One region of the Mesorhizobium sp. WSM4817 genome, then DNA from elsewhere that is predicted to be linked to it. Evidence: predicted binding sites of a transcription regulator. Region 1 holds the regulator's gene; each other region holds the start of a gene.
The links. The regulator PhoB, encoded in region 1, activates phosphate uptake and scavenging genes when phosphate is short. The targets are predictions, from matches to a motif close to TGTCATNNANCTGTCAT.
Positions count from the first base shown of each region.

Region 2: AC0L2K_RS03645 (alpha-D-ribose 1-methylphosphonate 5-triphosphate diphosphatase) is a predicted target of PhoB. The motif match lies at 3,535-3,551, and genes of this name have one in related genera.
Region 3: pstS (phosphate ABC transporter substrate-binding protein PstS) is a predicted target of PhoB. The motif match lies at 4,456-4,472, and genes of this name have one in related genera.

Region 1 covers NZ_JBVVQQ010000018.1:133,450-140,147, forward strand. Annotated here, with positions in the region: gene pstC (phosphate ABC transporter permease subunit PstC) at 1-341, shown strand, start outside; gene pstA (phosphate ABC transporter permease PstA) at 334-1,947, shown strand; gene pstB (phosphate ABC transporter ATP-binding protein PstB) at 1,960-2,775, shown strand; gene phoU (phosphate signaling complex protein PhoU) at 2,811-3,518, shown strand; gene phoB (phosphate regulon transcriptional regulator PhoB) at 3,535-4,224, shown strand; gene AC0L2K_RS23370 (ROK family protein) at 4,491-5,738, opposite strand; gene xylF (D-xylose ABC transporter substrate-binding protein) at 6,003-6,698, shown strand, end outside.
Region 2 covers NZ_JBVVQQ010000002.1:199,067-205,764, forward strand. Annotated here, with positions in the region: gene AC0L2K_RS03630 (glycosyltransferase family 4 protein) at 1-919, shown strand, start outside; gene AC0L2K_RS03635 (NUDIX hydrolase) at 1,013-1,468, shown strand; gene phnF (phosphonate metabolism transcriptional regulator PhnF) at 1,527-2,312, opposite strand; gene AC0L2K_RS03645 (alpha-D-ribose 1-methylphosphonate 5-triphosphate diphosphatase) at 2,309-3,490, opposite strand; gene AC0L2K_RS03650 (PhnD/SsuA/transferrin family substrate-binding protein) at 3,612-4,469, shown strand; gene AC0L2K_RS03655 (phosphonate ABC transporter ATP-binding protein) at 4,548-5,297, shown strand; gene phnE (phosphonate ABC transporter, permease protein PhnE) at 5,290-6,084, shown strand; gene AC0L2K_RS03665 (calcium:cation antiporter) at 6,154-6,698, opposite strand, start outside.
Region 3 covers NZ_JBVVQQ010000011.1:104,422-111,119, reverse strand. Annotated here, with positions in the region: gene AC0L2K_RS16920 (hypothetical protein) at 1-120, shown strand, start outside; gene AC0L2K_RS16915 (pseudouridine synthase) at 376-1,146, shown strand; gene AC0L2K_RS16910 (Na/Pi cotransporter family protein) at 1,434-3,164, opposite strand; gene pstS (phosphate ABC transporter substrate-binding protein PstS) at 3,252-4,337, opposite strand; gene AC0L2K_RS16900 (2OG-Fe(II) oxygenase) at 4,795-5,535, opposite strand; gene AC0L2K_RS16895 (NfeD family protein) at 5,721-6,698, shown strand, end outside.

The DNA of each region.
Region 1 (6,698 bases):
GCCTCGGCGCGACCAAGTCGGAAACCATCCGCAAGGTGGTCCTTCCCGCTGCCCTTCCGGGCATCGTTTCGGCGATGCTGCTTGCCGTCAGCCGCGCAATCGGCGAAACGATGATCGTGGTCATGGCGGCGGGGCTGGCGGCAAACCTCACGGCAAACCCGCTCGAAGCGGTCACCACCGTGACCGTGCAGATCGTGACACTGCTTGTGGGCGATCAGGAGTTCGACAGCGCCAAGACGCTTGCAGCCTTCGCACTCGGCCTGGTGCTGTTCTGCATCACGCTTACCCTCAACATCGTGGCTTTGCGCGTCGTCCAGAAATACCGAGAGCAATATGACTGATGCGATCTCGTCATTCGGCGCCGTCGGACGGCCGGTCAGCGTTCATACCGACGATGCCGCGAAGGCGCGGCTGAAGGGCCGCTACCGCACGGAAAAATGGTTCAAATGGCTTGGCGCTGCAGCTGTCGCGTTGGCCGGCTTGTTCCTTGTGCTGCTCCTGTCGACGATCGTCACGCAGGCGATTCCGGCGCTGCGGCAGAACTATGTGACGCTGCCGATCGATCTTTCAGCGGCCAAGGTCGACCCGGCGAAACTCGACGAAGTGAACTACGACGCCATCGCTCAGGAAGCGCTTACGGCAAAATTTCCGGATGTGAAGAGCCGCCAGGACAAGCGCCTTCTGCGCGGGCTGATTTCCACCGGCACAGGCGTGTTCCTGCGCAAGGATATTGCGGCTGATCCGGGGATGCTCGGAGGAACGGTGGACTATGCGGTTCCACTTGACGATTTTGCCGACCTCTATCTCAAGGGTTTGCTTGCCGACGTCGGTTCGGACGAAGCGATTTCGACAAGCGTCACGCCTTCGGAAACCAGCGGCGACATCGATCTGACCTTCGGCGACGATGCCATGCTGGCGCTGGCGCGCGGCCATGGTGCGACCGAGGGCGAAAACGGCATGTTTACGCTGACGAGCGGCGCGTCGTCGCTGCTGGTCGCGTTCAATGGCGGCACGGTCAAGCTGACCTCGCTGTCGTCTGCGGCCAACGGCACGGTGATCGCAAAAGGCACGGTGATCGAGGCGCTGGACAGCACGGCGCCCGCCGCGAGCGGCCAGGCATTCCTGCGCGTCATCGAGACGCCGGAAGCATCGCGAAAGATTTCGGACAAGGTGATCGTCTGGCTCGACACGCTGAAGAGCGCCGGCCTGATCGAAAGCCGGTTCAACTCGATCTTCTTCTTCACCGGCGCAAGCCGCGAGCCGGAATTGGCTGGTGTCTGGGGCGCGGTCGTCGGATCGTTCCTGACCATGATCGTAACCCTCGCAATCGCCTTCCCGATCGGCGTTTCAGCGGCGATCTATCTTGAGGAATTTGCGCCCAAGAACCGGCTGACGACGATGATCGAAGTGAATATCAACAATCTGGCGGCGGTGCCTTCGATCGTCTTCGGCCTGCTTGGACTTGCCGTATTCCTGAATTTCTTCGGCATGCCGCGCTCAGCCCCGGTGGTCGGCGGCATGGTGCTGGCGCTGATGACCCTGCCGATCATCATTATCGCCTCGCGCGCTTCGCTGCGCGCCGTGCCGCCTTCGATCCGCGAGGCGGCGCTTGGCATCGGAGCGTCCAAGGTCCAGACCGTATTCCATCACGTCCTGCCACTGGCGATGCCGGGCATCATGACCGGCACCATCCTCGGAATGGCGCATGCGCTCGGCGAAACCGCGCCGTTGCTGATGATCGGCATGGTCGCCTTCATCGTCGACATTCCCGGCGGCTTCACCGATCCCGCGACGATCCTGCCGGTGCAGATTTTCATGTGGGCGGATTTCCCGGAAGCGGGGTTCCAGCAGAAGACTTCGGCGGCGATTTTGATTTTGCTGGTGTTTTTGGTCATCATGAATGCCATCGCGGTGATACTGCGCAGGCGCTTCGAGCGGCGCTGGTAAGGAGTAGAGGATATGAACATCATGACGGAAGCCGGCGTCGAGCAGAAACTGAGCAGCGCAACCAACGCCCCTTCGATCAAGATGAAGGGCGAAAAGGTCTCTGTTCACTACGGCGAGAAGCGAGCTCTGTTCGACGTCGATCTCGATGTCCGCGAGCATCAGGTGACGGCGTTGATCGGGCCATCGGGCTGCGGCAAGTCGACGTTCCTGCGTTGCCTGAACCGAATGAACGACACCATCGATATCGCGCGGGTGAGCGGCAAGATCACGCTCGACGGCGAGGACGTCTACGATCCGAAAATCGATGTCGTCGAGCTGCGAGCTCGCGTCGGCATGGTATTCCAGAAGCCGAACCCGTTTCCGAAGTCGATCTACGAAAACGTCGCCTATGGTCCGCGCATTCACGGCCTGGCCAGGACCAAGGCCGAGTTGGACGGCATCGTCGAATCGAGCCTGAAGAAGGCCGGCCTGTTTAACGAGGTCAAGGATCGCCTACTCGAGTCGGGAACCGGTCTGTCCGGCGGACAGCAGCAGCGTCTGTGCATTGCGCGCGCCATCGCCGTGTCGCCGGAAGTGATCCTGATGGACGAGCCCTGTTCGGCGCTCGATCCAATCGCCACCGCCCGCGTCGAGGAACTGATCGACGAACTGCGCCAGAATTATACGATCGTCATCGTCACCCATTCGATGCAGCAGGCGGCGCGCGTGTCGCAACGCACGGCGATGTTCCATCTCGGGTATCTGGTCGAGGAGGGCGCGACCGACAAGATGTTCACCAACCCCGACGACAAGCGCACCCAGGACTACATCACCGGCCGGTTCGGCTGAGCGGTCCGGCGAATTTCGAACACGAGGACAGCACCATGGGTGAACACACCGTCGCATCTTTCGACGAGGAACTGGAGCACATCGACAGGCTGATCCGCGACATGGACGAGCTCGCCGCCGCAATGGTAGCGGCCTCGATCCGCGCGCTGCTTGCGTCGGACAATGCGATGGCGCAGCGCGTCGTCTCGGACGACGCCATCATGGATGCGCGGCAGCGCGAACTCGATGACAGCGCCATCACGCTGATCGCCAAGCGGCAGCCGATGGCGCAGGATCTGCGCGCCGTGGTTGGCGCAATCCGCATGGCGGGCGATCTCGAGCGCATCGGCGATCTGGCCAAGAACATAGCCAAGCGGGTCAGCGCAGTCGGGCAGAGCGCGACGCCGCGTAATCTGTCGCACGGTATCGACGCGATGGCGGACCTCGTTCTTGTGCAGCTGCGCGGCGTGGTCGAGCACTATGTGTCGCGCGATGCCGGCGCGTTGAAGGAACTGCGCGCCGACGACCAGAAGATCGACGTGAAATACACGGCGGTTTTTCGCGAGCTCCTGACCTACATGATGGAGGATCCGCGCAACATCACCGCGTGCACGCACCTTCTGTTCTGCGCCAAGAATCTCGAGCGTATCGGCGATCACGTCACCAACATCGCCGAAAACGCCTACTTTGTCGTGACCGGGCAGCAATTGCCGGCGGACCGCCCGAAGCTCGACGAAACGACGATGTCGGCGCCGGCGACATGACAGGAGTAACCGGCCGATGATCGCGCCGCGCATCATGGTGGTGGAGGATGAAGAGCCGCTGGGCGTCCTCCTCCGTTACAATCTTGAATCCGAAGGCTATCAGGTCGAGGTGGTGACGCGCGGCGACGAGGCCGAAATCCGGCTGCAGGAAAACGTGCCCGATCTTTTGGTGCTCGACTGGATGGTGCCGGCGGTTTCCGGCATCGAGCTTTGCCGGCGCCTTCGGGTGCGCCCCGAAACCGAGCGGCTGCCGATCATCATGCTGACCGCGCGCGGCGAGGAGAGCGACCGGGTGCGCGGCCTTTCGACCGGAGCCGACGACTATCTGGTCAAGCCGTTCTCGACACCGGAATTCATGGCCAGGGTCAAGGCGCTGCTGCGCCGCGCCAAGCCCGAAGTGCTGTCCAGCGTGCTCAAGGTCGGCGACATCATGCTCGATCGTGAATCGCACAGGGTCTATCGCAAGAAGAGCGAGATCCGGCTCGGGCCGACCGAATTCCGGCTGCTCGAATTCATGATGCGCCACCCGGGCCGGGTCTTCTCGCGCAGCCAGTTGCTCGACAATGTCTGGGGCGAGACGATCTACATCGACGAGCGCACGGTGGACGTCCATGTCGGCCGGTTGCGCAAGGCGGTCAACAATGGTCGCATGCCCGATGTCATCCGCACCATCCGCGGCGCGGGCTATGCGATCAGGGAAGACTAGGGGATGTGCTGATATTCAGGTGATGCCGGCCTGCGAACGGCTGATACCTGCGCTTACCTACAGCGCCGCGCACCCTGTTGGGCACGCAAAGGACGCTGTAGAACTTTGATTTTGCGCACGACCTTTCCGAAATCGATCTCGATTTCGGGGTCATGCGCGGGCTCACGTACCCAAAAGTACGCTCCGCTCCGGTTCTCGGAACCCACCATTCTCGACTCGGCCTGACCTGAATCTCAACACACCCCAAGTCGCGACCCGGGAATCCTTCAAGCCACGTTCTTTCCGACCGAGCCGGCTCGTGCCTGGATGCTCGGCGCGAAAATCTCCTGATCGACGAAGCTTAGCGCCCGCATGGCGCAGCCTTCGCGTATCAGCGGCAGCTCGTTCGGCTCGGTGTCGAAGGAAATCGAACCCGAATGCTGGCCGCCGGCGGTCTGGGCGATGGCCTCGCGCAGGGCCGGCTCGATCAGGTCGAAGGCGGCAGCGCTGGCGCCGACCATGGCCACCGGCGCCGGATCGATCAGCGCAAACAGGCTGCCGAGCCCGAAGCCGAGCGCCTCGCCGGCCTTGCGGTAGGCTTCGCGCTCCGGTCCGTCCATCTCGCGCGCCCGGGCCGCCAAGGCCCGCATGTCGGCGTCGCTGACATCGGCGACCGGCTCGGCGTTCTCGCTCAACAGCCTTGCGTTGCGCCAGATGGCGTAGTTGCCGGCATAAGCCTCGACGCAGCCGCGCCGCCCGCAGCGGCAAAGCGCGCCGCCCGGCCGATGGATCATGTGGCCGAATTCGCCGCCTGAGGAGTGGGTGCCGGTGAACAGCTCGCCCTTCAGCACCAGCCCCATACCGATGCCGTGCGAGAGCAGGATGGCGATGAAATCGTCGCGGTAGCGATCCGGGTGGCGCCAGCGCAGCGCCACGGCCATCATGTTGCAGTCGTTCTCCATGATGGCCGGGATGCCGAACTCGCGTTCCAGAATGTCGGCGAAGGCGATGTTCGTCTGCGGCGTGATCGGCGACCACAACATGGCGCGCGCGTGGGAATCGGTGATGCCCTGGATCGCCAGCGCGATGCGGGCGACGCTTTGGACATCGAGGTCGGGATCTTCGAGCCGGCGCCGGACGATGGCGACACATTCGTCGATCAGCGCGTCACGCGACATGGTCAGCGTGTCCAGCCGGCGCTGTTCCTCGGCGACCACTTGTCCGGCATAATCGATGACGGCGACCGACAGGAAATTCAGCGACAACACGACGGCCAACACCGCAGCGGCTTGCGGATTGAGGCTGAGGCCGACCTGCGGCCGGCCGCGTTTCAGCGAAACCGTCTCGCTCGCCTTGCTCTCGGCCAGGATGCCTTCCTGGATCAGGTCGGCAGAGATCGCCGATATGGTCGAATGGCTGAGGCCGGTGGTCGCGGCGATCTCGGTCCGCGACGGCTGGCCTGCCCGGCGCACGGCCGAAATCACCATCGCCCGGTTGCGCCGGCGCAGATCGTCATGACGGATTCCCACCGACATTTTTTGTTTCCTCCTCATTGCCGCGGCCGCTCATGAATCGGAAGCCGTCGGTATGTCGGACAAATACTGGCAGAAGCAAAAGGGGCTGTCATTATTTATTCCGAGCCTCGAAAAAATCTCGACAGGACGTCAAAATCCATCAGAAATGTGTTGACAGTGCTTCGGCCTTGGACCAGTATTTTTTCGAGGCTCGAAAAAAATAGAGCCTTTGTGCCGGCCTTCGGGCCAGTTGGTCGCGCCCTACGCGGCGCAGGGAGGAATATCATGAAGAGATTCGCAGCCGCCATTCTGGCGGGGGTCGCCATGTCGCTGACGCTCGCGTCGGCCGCGCAGGCCAAGGACAAGGTCATTGGCGTTTCGTGGTCGAACTTCCAGGAAGAGCGTTGGAAGACCGACGAAGCCGCCATGAAGGCGGCGATCGAGGCCGCCGGCGATAAATATATCTCCGCTGACGCACAGTCCAATCCCGGCAAGCAGCTGACCGACGTCGAAAGCCTGATCTCGCAGGGCGCCAACGCGCTGATTATCCTTGCGCAGGATGCCTCGGCCATCGGTCCGGCGGTGCAGAAGGCGCTGGACGAAGGCATTCCGGTCGTCGGCTATGACCGGCTGATCGAGAACAAGGACGTCTTCTATCTGACCTTCGACAACCAGGAAGTCGGCCGCATGCAGGCCCGCGAAGTGTTCAAGGTGGCGCCGGAAGGCAATTACGTCTTCATCAAGGGCTCGGGCGCCGACCCTAATGCCGATTTCCTGTTCGCCGGCTCCATGGAAGTGCTCAAGGATGCCATCGACAGCGGCAAGATCAAGAATGTCGGCGAGGCTTATACGGACGGCTGGCTTCCCGCCAACGCCCAGAAGAACATGGAACAGTTCCTGACCGCCAACGACAACAAGGTCGATGCGGTGGTTGCCGCCAATGACGGCACCGCCGGTGGCGTCGTCGCGGCGCTGACGGCG
Region 2 (6,698 bases), on a different contig from region 1:
CCATCTTCGCGGAGGGCTGCTTAGCCTCTGCAATACCGGCCCTGTGACGGTTCGTCGGCAGGTGCTGTGCATTCACGACGTCAATACACGGGTAGCCCCGCAGAGCTATTCATTGCAATTCAGGCTTCTCTACCGCACCCTGGTTCCGGCCTTGGGCCGGGCCACGCATAAAATTACGACGGTGTCGAAATACTCTGCCGGTGAACTGGCGCGCTATGGCGTGTGCCCGGCGACAAAGGTCGAAATCGTAGGAAATGGGCATGAACATGCGTTGCGATGGGCTCCTTGCCATTCAGAACAAACACTGGCAGTCGCCGGCCCTCGTACGATCGTCGTGCTTGGCAGTTCCATCCCGCACAAAAATGTCGGCTTGATCATCGGCATGCACGAGCGACTTGCCGCGGCGGGGCTGCAGATTGTTGTTGTCGGCGCGTCAACGTCCCGCGTTTTCGCCAGCAGCGGCGACCAGAAATCCCCGAACGTCATTTGGCTGGGAAGAAGACCGGACGCGGAACTCGGCGCGCTTCTGCGCGATTGCCTATGCCTCGCGTTCCCCTCCTTGGTCGAGGGTTTCGGGCTGCCGCCCCTCGAGGCCATGACACTGGGATGTCCGGTGGTGATGTCGGACCGTGCCAGCCTCCCCGAAATCGGCGGCGATGCGGTGTTGTACGCATCACCTTGCGACGAGAATGCGTGGTTCGATTGTTTTATGCGCCTGGTCCACGAAGAAGGCCTCAGAACCAAATTGATCGCACGCGGTCGCGCCAGGGCGGCGCGATTTCAGTGGGCCGCGTCGGCTCAGCGCTATCTGGAGCTGATGGCCAGCGTGGATGGATTTCCAGAAGTGCCGCCACCACCGCCTGGGGTAGTCGAATGCAATCCGAATGAGCGACTTGCGGCGGCGGCTAGTATCAATTGAGGTATCTCGAGTCTAACGGCATCTGCCATTCAGGCGCATCATTCCCGTTCAGCCTGCCTGCGATGACAGGCTGGATTCCGGAGGCATGAGGCGATGGCGAAAAGAAGTGCGGGCATCCTGCCTTACCGCAGATCGACCAACGAACTGCAGGTGCTGCTTGTCCATCCGGGCGGGCCGTTCTGGCAAAGCCGCGATCTCGGCGCATGGTCGATCGCAAAGGGCGAGTATGGTGATGACGAACAGCCGGAAGCCGCGGCGCGTCGCGAATTTGAGGAGGAAACCGGCTGGGAGCTCTCGGGAGCACTGCTTCCGCTAGGGGAACTGCGCCAGCCCGGCGGCAAGCTTGTTACGGCCTTCGGCGCCGAAGGCGATTTCGATGCCGGCACCTTGCGCAGCAACATGTTCGAGATGCGATGGCCGCCGCGCAGCGGCCGCATGCAGACTTTTCCTGAGATCGATCGCGCAGGGTGGTTCGGCCTCGAAATGGCCCGGGAAAAGTTGCTTGTCGGCCAGCGGCCTTTTCTCGACCGGCTTGTGGTGTCTGTCTAAGGGTCGACCCAATGGCCCGACTGACGTCCTCAACTGGTCGTGTTGACATGCGCCATAATCAGAAGACGAATTCGACGGATGTCAGCGGCCAGCAGCCGCGGGTCCATTCGATTGGTACGCCGCTGCGGTCCTCGTTGACAGCATTGATGCGGAATACTGGCGTTCCGGGCGTCAGCCGCAGGATTTCCGCTTCATCGGGGGATGCAAAGCCGCCACTGATGCGCGTCCCGGCCCGCCGGTAGTTGTCGATGCCATGCGCGCGGAAAACATCGGTCACCGACTGACGCACATCGTATCTCTGCTCGAAGTCGGGGAAGAGATGCGCCGGAAAGAACTTGGTATTGACGTAAACCGGCTGCTTGTCCGACGTTCTGATCCGGCACAGCCGGATAATGGTGGTGTCAGGTGCGAGACGCAACCGTTCCGCCACGGCCGCTTCGGCCGGTTCCCGGACGATCAGCAGCGTATTGGTGCCGATTTCCTGGCCGTGGGCTTCGAAATTGTCGAGAAAGCGCTGTCCGTCGCGAACAGTGAATGTCGAGGGCAGGTTTCGCACGAAGATACCGACGCCCTTGCGGGCGGTGAGGTGGCCCTCATGCTGTAACTGCTGCAGCGCCCGGCGAAGCGTAATGCGGGTGACCGCGAGTTTCTCTGCCAGATGCGTTTCTCCGGGAAGCTGGCTGCCCGGCGCAAGACTGCCGCTCTCGATCAGATCGAAGATGTGATCGTAGATCTGCTGCCAGATTGGCGTATCGTTGCGTGGCCGAAAGACCAGCCCGTCAAAGGCCAGAAGGCGATTGCCATTGCGCTCGTGTGGTGTTGAAATTTTTGTGTCCAAGTTCATGAAACCTTTTCCACCGGCGACCGCTGTGCAGACCATCGGTCTGTGCGGGAGAGCCCGGAGCTATAGACAATTTGTCCATGGACCATGGTGGCCACCACACGCGGATGCTCTGGATCGCCAGCATCGACCAGGATCAGATCCGCCCGGCGGCCGGCAACAAGCGAGCCGCGATCGTCGAGGCCGGCCACCCGGGCCGGGTTTGCCGAAACCAGATTCCAGATCGAGGGGAAGTCGCCGGCGTCTGGCGAAGACAGTCTGAAGGCCGCATGCAGAGGCGAAGGGTAGTGGTAATCGCTGGTCAGCACCGTGCAAAGTCCGGCTCTGACGGCCTCGGTGGCATTTAGCGCTCCATTATGGCTGCCGCCGCGCACGACGTTGGGCGCGCCGAGGATCACGTCCTCGCCCATTTGCCGCGCGGCCTTGGCTGTTTCGAGCGTTAGCGGAAATTCCGAGGCCTTTGCGCCGAGGGCGCGAAAATACATGCGTTCCTCGGGAGACGCTTCGTCATGTGCAAGAAGCACATTGCCATTGACCCGCGCATCTGCGGCCAGCTTCCCGATCGCGATCTCAACCTCGGCGCGGCGGGACCAAATCTGGCCGAGCAACGTCATGTATTGCTCGCGGCTCAAGCCAGACCGCTCCGCCATCTGACCGATCTTGCGGGCAATCGTGCCGTTCAGCACCGACCCCGTCGTGTGATCGTTGACGGCGATGATCGGCCGTGGCGAAAGCGAGAGCCATCGTACGACCTGCGCCATCTGATCAAGCGCGAAGGTCTCCCAGCGCAGATGCAGACGCGTATCGCAGCCAAGGCTATCGCGGAGATCGCAGACCGCGCCGATCAGCTGTTTGGCAGCGTCGAGCGAGCGAAGTCCAGGCTCCCACGACACCGTCACGCCGTGAAAGGCCGTGGTTACGCCATTGGCGACAAGCTGGCGGTCCGTATCTTTCAGCGCCAGCGCGGTGTCGAAGCGGACACCGGGCCGCGGCATGATCTGGCGCTCGAAGCCGTCGCCGTGAATATCGACGATCCCCGGAAGCACGAGCAGACCATCGGCATCGATTGTGGAGGCATGGGCCGCTCGCAGCTCTGACAGGGCGCCGCCGGTGACGCTCAGGTCCGCGGTTTCAAGTCCCCGTTCGGTAAGGATGCGACCACCCTGGATGTGCCAGTTCACTGTATCCCTCAAAAAAGCAAAGGCTGCCGGTGGCGCCGGCGAAATGTCACGAGCACGTCATCTGCTGCGTATACGGATTAGCCGGTAACAGTTTCCTGTCTATACAGCAAAGGAAAAAACGATGATCCGCAGCATCGCAACCGCACTCGCCCTGACGCTTGCCTCCGCCGTTCCAGTGTTTGCGGAGCCAGTGAAATTCGCGGTAACCGACATGGAGGGACTGGAGGCTCTTCAGCAGGAATTCGGTGCTTTCCAGACCGCTCTTGAGGAGGCGACCGGCCTGGATGTCGAGCTGTTTCCGGTCAGTTCGCGGACCACCGCCGTCGAGGCGATGAATTCCGGGCAGGTCGATCTTGTCCTGACCGGTCCTGCAGAATACGTCGTCATGAAGGAATTAAGCCAGCCGAAGATTGTTGTCGCCTGGCAGCGCCCCGACTATTTCGCTCAGATCGCCGTGCTGGCGAATGGACCGATCCGCTCGGTCGAAGACTTGAAGGGCAAGAAGGTCGCATTCGGCTCGGTCGGCTCGACCTCCCAGCACCTCGGCCCCGCGCAGGCGCTGGCCGATTTCAACCTGAAATATGCCACCGATTACGAACCAGTAATCATATCGCGCAACATCGCGGCTGAGGCTCTCATCCGCGGCGACATCGCCGCTATCGGCTTGAATTTCGGCTATCTCAACTCGGTCCGGGAAGCATTCCCCGGCGTTGCCTTCTCGGTCATCGCACGGGGCCGCGATCTGCCGAACGACATTCTTGTCGCCCGCAAGGACATTTCAGATGACGTGTTCGTCAAGATCCGCGATGCCTTTGCGAAGAATGGCAATGAGCTGATGAAAGCGATCCTGACCGGCGAGGACAACCAGAAATTCAAGGGCGGTTTCTTCCTGACTGATGTCAGGGACTCGGACTACGACTATGTCCGCTCGATGTACCGCACGATCGGAATCGAGACCCTCACCGACTTCGTAAACTGAGGCTCGCTCCTTTTCAGCGACAAGGCCGGCGGCTAACCGCCGTCTGTTTCGCAGTTCGGTCTGGGCCAAGAGGTCACTATGACAGCCATCATTCGGGCGCACGATCTTGCGAAGAGCTATGCGAACGGAAAGGTCATTTTCTCCAGTATCGGCCTCACCATAGTATCGCGCGAACGGGTTGCCCTGATTGGCTCGAACGGTGCTGGAAAATCCACCCTGCTCAAATGCCTCATTGGTCTTCTACCGTCGAGCGGTGGCGAGGTCGTCACCCTCGGCGAGAGCTTCCGCTCGGTGCCGTCCGTCGCCCAGCTGCGGCGCATACGCAGGCAGATCGGATTTGTCTTCCAGCACCACGGACTGGTCAGCCGCCAATCGGTTCTTACAAACGTTTTGCAGGGCAAGCTCGGGCTGCCCGGCGGCTGGCGCGGCTGGCACCATTCCATCGCAAAGCAACACTGGCGCGAGGAAGCAATGCAGGCCCTCGCCGAAGTGCGGCTTCTCGGCAAGGCGGGCGCCCGCGCCGACGCGCTTTCTGGAGGGCAGGCGCAGCGGGTGGCGATTGCCCGTGCGTTGATCCGGCGTCCGAAGCTTTTGATAGCAGACGAACCGGCGGCAAGTCTCGACCCGGCGGCTGGACATGATGTGATGCGCGTCTTCTCCGAGCTGACCCAGGAACAGGCGATCACTTTGGTCTATACCACGCACGACATGGAGCATGCTCTCGACTACTCCGACCGCTTGATAGCGCTCAAGGCGGGCAAGGTCTTCTTCGACCGACCGACGGCGCAGGTGACCCGCGCTGATCTGAAAGACGTCTTCGATGCATGACCGCCTTTCGCTGAGCCGGATTCCATCGATCTCGCCCGTCACTTTCAGCTTTGCCGTCGCTTTGGCCGCTCTCGTGATCGTTTCCGCCGGGCAGGTCGCACCTTCGCCGGAACAACTGGCAGGCGGGGTGCCCCGAATGGTCCATCTCGTCGGCCGCATGATACCCCCAAATGTCGAGCCAGGGTTCCTCCTGAGGGTTTTCTGGCGCATGGTCGAAACGTTTCAGATAGCGCTCGTGGGGACAGCAATAGGTGTCGTCCTCAGCTTGCCGTTTGCCTGGCTCTCGGCCAAGGATATAACCCCGATCGGCCCGTTCCGGCATATCTCCAGGATGCTGGTCTCGTTGTTCAGGACTGTTCCAGATTTGGTCTGGGCACTACTTTTCGTGTCAGCCGTTGGTCTCGGGGCGGTTGCCGGCACCATGACCATCGTCGTCGATACGATCGGCTTTTGCGGGCGCTTCTTCGCCGAGGCAATGGAGGATGCCGACGAAAGACCTCAGGAAGCGCTGTTTGCAATCGGCGCCGGACGATTCTCTGTTCTGTGCGGGGCAGTACTGCCTGACGCCATGCCGTCCCTGATAAACACCACGCTCTTCGCGCTTGAAAAGGCAGTGCGCTCGTCCGTTGTTCTCGGCCTCGTTGGAGCCGGTGGCATCGGACAGGAGCTGAAGGTCGCGTTCGATCTTTTCCAATACAGGAATGCCTCGACCATCATTCTCGTGATCTTCGCCATCGTGGTGTTGATGGAGTTCGTGACTGATCGCTTGCGCTCGAAGGTCCAGTAGTTGCAGGCTAGGCATGTGCGCCGCAAATCGACAGGACGCAGCGATGGCCGAAGACGGCGGGTCGATCACCTACGGCACGAAGATAAGGAACAGATACGCGACAAACACGACGAGATGAACGAGCCCCGTTAGCATCGTTGTTCGGCCCGTCCCAAAGCTCACGATGCTGATGGCAAGGGCGAGGATGAGAAGCACGGTATCCCCCGGACCCAGACCAAGAGTCAGGCTTCGTCCGGTGAGCAGGCTCGCCGCACCGATCGCCGGGATTGTCAGGCCGATTGTGGCGCAGGCCGAGCCGAGGGCGACATTCAGCCCTCGCTGAAGTTCATTATTGAGTGCTGCCCGAACCGCCGATACCGCCTCCGGCATAAGCACAAGCGCAGCGACGAAGAAGCCCACGATGGCGTCCGCCTGGGTAATATGAAGAAACTCGAGCCCATTCTCGATGTTGCCGGCCACCTGTTCGGTCAGAAGAACGATCCCTGCCAGTCCGACAAATAAGAGGAGCACATTGGTGGTCACTCTCCCACCCTCAGATACATGCTTGTCATGTTCCGCGCTGGAGGTCAGGTCTTCGATAAAATCGCCCCGATGGCGCACCATCTGGGCAAAGA
Region 3 (6,698 bases), on a different contig from region 1:
ATGAAAATTTTTCAGAAGGTAGCCGCTGTCATGGGAGGAGGTGAAGGCTCCCTGCGGATCGATGCCGACGACCTGATTGCCGCATCTTTCGTTGTCGAGGACGAGCCCAGGGCAAACTGAAGATCGGGGCCCCCCGGCGATCAGCGTCGGGGCGCGTGCGAGGCTCGAAATGTTGGCGCTCTACGGCGCCCCCCTCTGTCCTGCCAACTTTGCCATGATGTCCGGAGGCGACCTGTCGCAACGGAGGGCCGCAGCTCACACGTCCGGATACTCCTATCGAGAAATCCAGATATCCACCCCGGCGGCTTTCTGTTAGCAAATATTCACCTCAGGTGGCGGGGAAGACCTGACTTGCCGGAAAGATCACGCAAAACTATGGCGCCACGGCCGAACGCCGGCTGGCCACGCCCCTCGCCTAGCGCCGGAGCCAGTCCGCCAGGCGTCAGCCTTTGCCGTGCCCTGTCAAAGCTCGGCCTGTGCTCGCGCAAGCAGGCGGAAATTCTGGTCGCCGAAGGGCGCGTCCGGGTCGCCGGCAAAATCGTGCGCAACGGCTCGCTGCGCGTCGATCCCGGCCGCGACCGCATCGAGGTCGACGGCAGCCGCGTCGTCGCCGAGCGCAAGGTCTTTCTGATGATCAACAAGCCGCGCGGCCTGGTCACCACCCGCAACGACCCGCAGGACCGCGGCACCGTCTACGACTGCCTGGCAGAGCTCGACCTGCCCTTCGTGTCGCCGGTCGGCCGCCTCGACAAGGCCAGCGAGGGCCTGCTCTTGATGACCAACGACACGCGTTTCGCCCAGCGCCTGCTCGACCCCGCCTCGCACGTCGCCAAGATCTATCACGTCCAGATCGGCGCCCTGCCCGACGCGGCCCTGCTGGCGCGGTTGCGCGCCGGCGCCACGGTCGATGGCGAAGATTTGACGGCGCGGTCGATCGACATCCTGCGCAGCGGCGCCAGCACCGCCTGGCTGGAAATCACACTCGACCAGGGCCGCAACCGCCACATCCGCCGGCTGCTCGGCGCGCATGAGGTCGAGGTGCTTCGCCTGGTGCGGGTGGCGATCGGCCGCTTGCAGCTCGGCGACCTCGCCAAGGGCAAGGCCCGCCACCTCACGGCCGAAGAACTGGCGCTGTTTCAAGGCTGAGCGAAGGCGCCGAAGCGACCCGGCAAAGCGGAACGGCAAGCCCATCGCTTCAGGTTGGCGCTGCCCCTCACCTGCCTGCCGGCATCCTCTCCCCGTATAGTGACGGGGAGAGGGCACTCTCTTCGCCGGTTTCGCCAATCACCAGCGTTGCAGAATATTCACCTAGGTCGCCGCCAGCCACTTCTCCCCGTCACTATACGGGGAGAAGTGCCCGGCAGGGCGATGAGGGGCGGCGCCGACTTCGATAATTCGTCGCCTCTAATGCGAACGCGCTATGTCCCGCCCCGCTACTCGGCCGGGACCGGGCTGAGGCCGGGATCGCCCATCGCGTGCGGCCTGGTTTCCTTGCGTGCCGACGCCCGGGCGAGCACGCTTTGCCGGTTGACCGATTTGCGCTCGGCATCGATGCGTTGGATCAGGATTTCCGCGCGTTCGATCGACCCGAGCAGGGCCAGGATCGTGCCGCGTTCGGCGGCGCCTGCATTGGGTCCGAGCGCCAGCGTGCGGGCACGCAGTTCCTCGACCTCCGGCAGATTGACATGTCCGGCCGGCACCTTCGGGTCGGAGATGCCGTAAGTCGGCAAGATCTGTCGCAGCGAGGCATCGAGCTTGCTCAGCCCGACGTCGACGATGGCCTGCGCCGGACCACTGAACTTCTCGCGCCTGACGCGGCGCGCCACCTGATGCATCGATTCCGTCAGGGCGGCGGTGAAGTCGGCTTCCTCGATCAGGCTGGCGATCAGGTCGAGCTGGTCGTAGGGCAGGTCTTCCTTCATCAATTCGGCGGTGTAGGCGCGGATGTCGCGGCTGAGGATATCGGTTGCGAGGTAGTGCTCGCCCGGATCCGACGGCGCCTTCTTCGACGAGCGGGCGATGTCGAGGAACATGGCGCCGGCTTGCAGATGGCGGGCCGTCTCCTGCTGGACAGCGGGAACGGCCTTGGCGAAATCGCCGGCCAGCGTGCGGTCGAGGAATCGCGGCGTCGAGAAATCTTCCGTGTCCTCGGCATCGGTGTGACCGACACGCGACAGGACCCGCTCGAACACCCCGATGAACGGAAACAGCAACAACGCGTTGAAGACGTTGAAGAACGTCGAGTAAAGGCCGACCGCGACCGGCACCAGGGGAAAGGTCTCCTTGCCGTCGACGATCACCGGAATGGCGGGATCGCCGCCGAAGAACTGCATGGCCCATTCCAGGACCTGCATGGAGACGAAGAACAGCGGGATGGTGATGCACACGCCGATGATGTTGAAGGAGATGTGGGCGTAAGCGGTGCGCTTGGCGTTTTTCGAAAGATTGAGCGAAGCCATCCACGAGGTGATCGTGGTGCCGAGATCGGCGCCGAGCGAGAAGGCGACGGCCGTCGTCCAGTCGAGAATGCCGGCGGCGCCAAGGCCCATGACAATGCCGATCGTCGCCGAGGACGAATGGATCATGGCGGTCACGCCGGCGGCGATGAACACGCATTTGAGCAGGTTGAGATAGGAGTCGGCCGTCAGTGTTTGAAGCAGTGCCATGACTTCGGGCAGATTGCGCAGCGGGCGCAGGCCGCCGGTCATCAGGTTGAGGCCATAAAAGATCAGCGCGAAGCCCATGCCGGCAAGCGCTATGTTCTTGACCTTCTCGCTTTTGGCAAAGCAGTAGATCAGCGAGAACACGCCGGCCAGGATCAGCCCGAGCGGACCGAGCGGCAGGGCGATGAGCCCGTTGCCGAGCGTGGTGCCGATATTGGCGCCCATGATCACGCTGATCGCCGGTCGAAGCGCGATGACGCCGGCATTGACCAGGCCGACGACCATGACGCTCATCGCCGTCGACGACTGGATGACGCCGGTGATCAGCGTTCCCGCCAGCACGCCCTTGATCGGCGTTCCGGCGGCCTTGGCGAGAAAGGCGCGCATCCGGTTGACCGACAGCGCCTGGATGCCGTTGGCCATGAAGTCGAGGCCGAGCATAAAAATGCCCAACCCGCCGATCACCGGCACGAGGATGTCCTTGAAGATATCGATGTCCATGTCACGCAGTCCCCAACAAGCCGCCATCACGGCGCGATATGAATTTCAGTTCAGGCGCTGCGCGAAGCAGCGGCCTGGCTCTTCCGCTCAGTTTGCGACGGGCCCCTGCCCTGCCCAGTATTGCTCGATCCGGGCGATGAGCGCCTTCGGCAGCGGCACGTAGCCGAGCGCGGCGGCGTCATCCGCGCCGTGCGCGAAGGCGAGCCGGAAAAGGTCGTGCACGCGGCGATAGCGATGTTCCGAACGGCCCGAGACCTGAACGACCGCGAACACCGCCGTGCTGATCGGATAGGCGGCATCGCCGTTACGATCGGTCAGCGAAGCGAAGAAGTCGGTCGTTTGCGCCCAGTCGATCGATGTCGCGGCAGCCTGCACGCCCTGCGGCTCCGGCTTGACGAACTTGCCGGCTCTGTTCTGGATCAGCGCGTAGGCAAGGCTGGCGCGCTGTGCCGGGCCGGATTCGGCATAGGCGATCGCGCCCTTCGTGTCGTGCACGGCTTGAATGAGGTTCTGTGTGCCTTCCGCGTCAGTGCCGAGCGGCCACGAGATCAGTGTATTGGCGCCGTATTTGGCCTTCCACTCCCCGCTGACCGCCGACAGGTACTCGGTGAAGACAAAGGTCGAGCCGGAGCCATCCTTGCGGTGAACGACGCTGATCCTGAGATCGGGCAGCGTCAGATCCGGATTCACCGCCTTGATCGCGGGATCGGACCATGACTGGATCTTGCCCAGATAGATGTCGGCCAGCAGCGGCCCGGTCAGGCGAAGGCTTCCCGGGCCGATGCCGTCGAGATTGACGACGACGGCGATGGCGCCCATCACGATCGGAAACTGCTGTCGGCCGGCCTTCTTGAGTTCGGCGCCATTGATCGGCGCATCCGTCACGGCAAAGTCGATATCCGGCTGATCGAGACGCAGGACGCCGGCGAGCGAGCCGACGATTTCATAGTCGACCTTCCAGTCGGGCGAGACATAGTCCCCGCCGTCGGCGCGGGCGCTCTCGTAGGCCGTTGCCCATTTGCCGATGATCGGGGCGGCCAGTGTCGATCCGGCGCCGCGGATAGGCTCGGCCTGCGCAGCGGCCCCGATCATCAGGCCAACAGCAAGCGTGATGGCGCCGCTGATCTTCGCCGATTTGCGCCGTAGTGACGCAAAGCTTGCTGGAAACATCATGGCGATCCCCGACGCGCGAACAAATAGCTACTTTTCAGTCTTGGCAGATATCAACAGTCATCCGCCCGGCGAACGAACGCCGGCAGAGAAACAACACCGCTCACCGTATGAACCTTGGTTAACGATTGGATGACAAAGATCTTTGTGGGCGAGATTTTTATTTTTCCGCGATTACCGCGGTTGCCTGAAGAATTGTTCGGCAGCCAATCGCTTCAGCTTTGCGCTGCCCCTCACCTGCCTGCCGGCACCCTCTCCCCGTATAGTGACGGGGAGAGGGGCGCTCTCATCGATGGTTTCGCCAATCACCAGCGTTGCAGAATATCCGCCACGGTGCGACCAGTCCCTTCTCCCCGTCACACGGGGAGAAGTGCCCGGCAGGGCGATGAGGGGCGGCGGCGACCCCGACGACTGATCCCCTTGGCACGAAGTTGCTGGTCGCCTCCACGCAGGGACAGCCCTATTTCGCGTCGTGGAAGATAATGCCGACGGTATGGCGCATGCCGGAGCGAAGCCGGCTGACGCCGTGCCTGAGATTGACGCGGTAGCTGCCTTTGCTGCCCTGCACCGGACGATTGTGGACCGCGAAGGCGACTGCATCGCCCTGGCGCAGCGGCACCACCTCGGCGCGGCTCTGCATGCGCGGGCGCTGTTCGGTCAGCACGAACTCGCCGCCGGTGAAATCTTTATCCGGTTCCGACAGCAGGATTGCCACCTGCAGCGGGAAGGCAAGATCGCCGTAGAGATCCTGATGCAGGCAGTTGAAGTCGCCAGGGCCATACTGGAGCAGGAGCGGCGTCGGCCGCGTCTGGCCCTGCTCGTGGCATTGCTTGAGGAACGCGGCGTGTTCGTCCGGGTAGCGCTGGGCGATGCCCATGCGCTCGTTCCAGTCGTTGGCGACGGCGGCAAGGCGCGGATAGAGTGCGGTGCGCAAGCCGCCGATCAGCTCTGGCAAGGGATAGCGGAAGTAGCGGTACTCGCCCTTGCCGAAGCCGTGCCGCGCCATGTGGACATGGCTCCGGAAATGGCTTTCGTCGGGATAGAGCCCGGCGATCTCCCGGCATTCTTCTGACGTCAGCAGCTTTTCCATCACCGCGCAGCCATAGAAGCTCATCTCCTCGGCCAGTGCCTGCCAGTCATATCCGGCGACGCGCGCTTCCGCCGATCGGACCGCTGCTTCTGGAACCGCGTGTATGGTCATGGCTCTGCCTCCTCTGGCTTCATCGGCTTCTGCAATCAGATGGGTGAATCGGCGCGTGCAAACCACCCGTTTCCTGCCAACCGGTTTAGGCACAACGCAAGGTTGCCATGGATCAGCTTCACCGCCGCGACGCAGCATGGATTTTAGCAAAATCGAGCCCATATCCCTGATAGGGAGCTTTGAGCGTGAAACTCGCGCGTGTAGCCCTGATTGCCGCGGCTTTTGTAGCCGCTGTGGCTGTTTGTTCTTCTTCCGCAGCAACAGGAGAAGCAAACGGCCAAGGGCGGACTGCGCTGCGCATCGAGATAGACGGCGCCATCGGTCCGGCGAGCGCCATGCAGTTCGAGGAAGCGCTGGCGGTGGCCGCAGAACGGAACGCCGAGGTTTTCATCTTGCAGATGAACACGCCGGGCGGGTTGGTCACCAGCATGCGTGAGATCATCGCCGACATCCTCGCCTCCCCGGTTCCCGTCATCGGCTATGTCGCGCCCGCCGGCGGGCATGCGGCGAGCGCCGGAACCTACATCCTCTACGCAACCCATGTGGCGGCGATGGCGCCCGGCACCAATCTGGGCGCGGCAACGCCCATCGAGATGGGCGGGCCGATGCCATCCTTTCCCGGCGACGACAAGAACAATGGCCCGGAAGCCGGCAAGGACCCGAAGAATCCACCGGCGGGCAATGCGATGATCGCCAAGGCGACGAACGACGCGGTTGCCTTGATCCGCAGCCTGGCCGAACTGCGCGGGCGCAATGCCGATTGGGGTGAAAAGGCGGTGCGCGAGGCGGCCAGCCTGTCGGCCAGCGCCGCACTGCAGGAAAATGTGATCGACTTTGTCGCCCGCGACACGACCGAACTGCTTCAGCTGGCCGACGGCCGGACGGTCGAGATCGCCGGCAGGAAAAAGGTGCTGGCGACCAAAAGGCTGCCGGTTGAAACGCTCGAGCCTGGCTGGCTCATCCGGCTTCTCGCCGTCATCACCGACCCGAACATCGCCGTCATCCTGATGCTGATCGGCGTTTATGGCCTCGTCTTCGAGTTCACCAGCCCGGGCGCGGTCGCGCCAGGCGTGATCGGCACGATCTGCCTGCTGCTCGGGCTCTATGCGCTCAATCTCCTGCCGATCAGCTATGCCGGCCTTGCCCTGATGCTGCTTGGCATC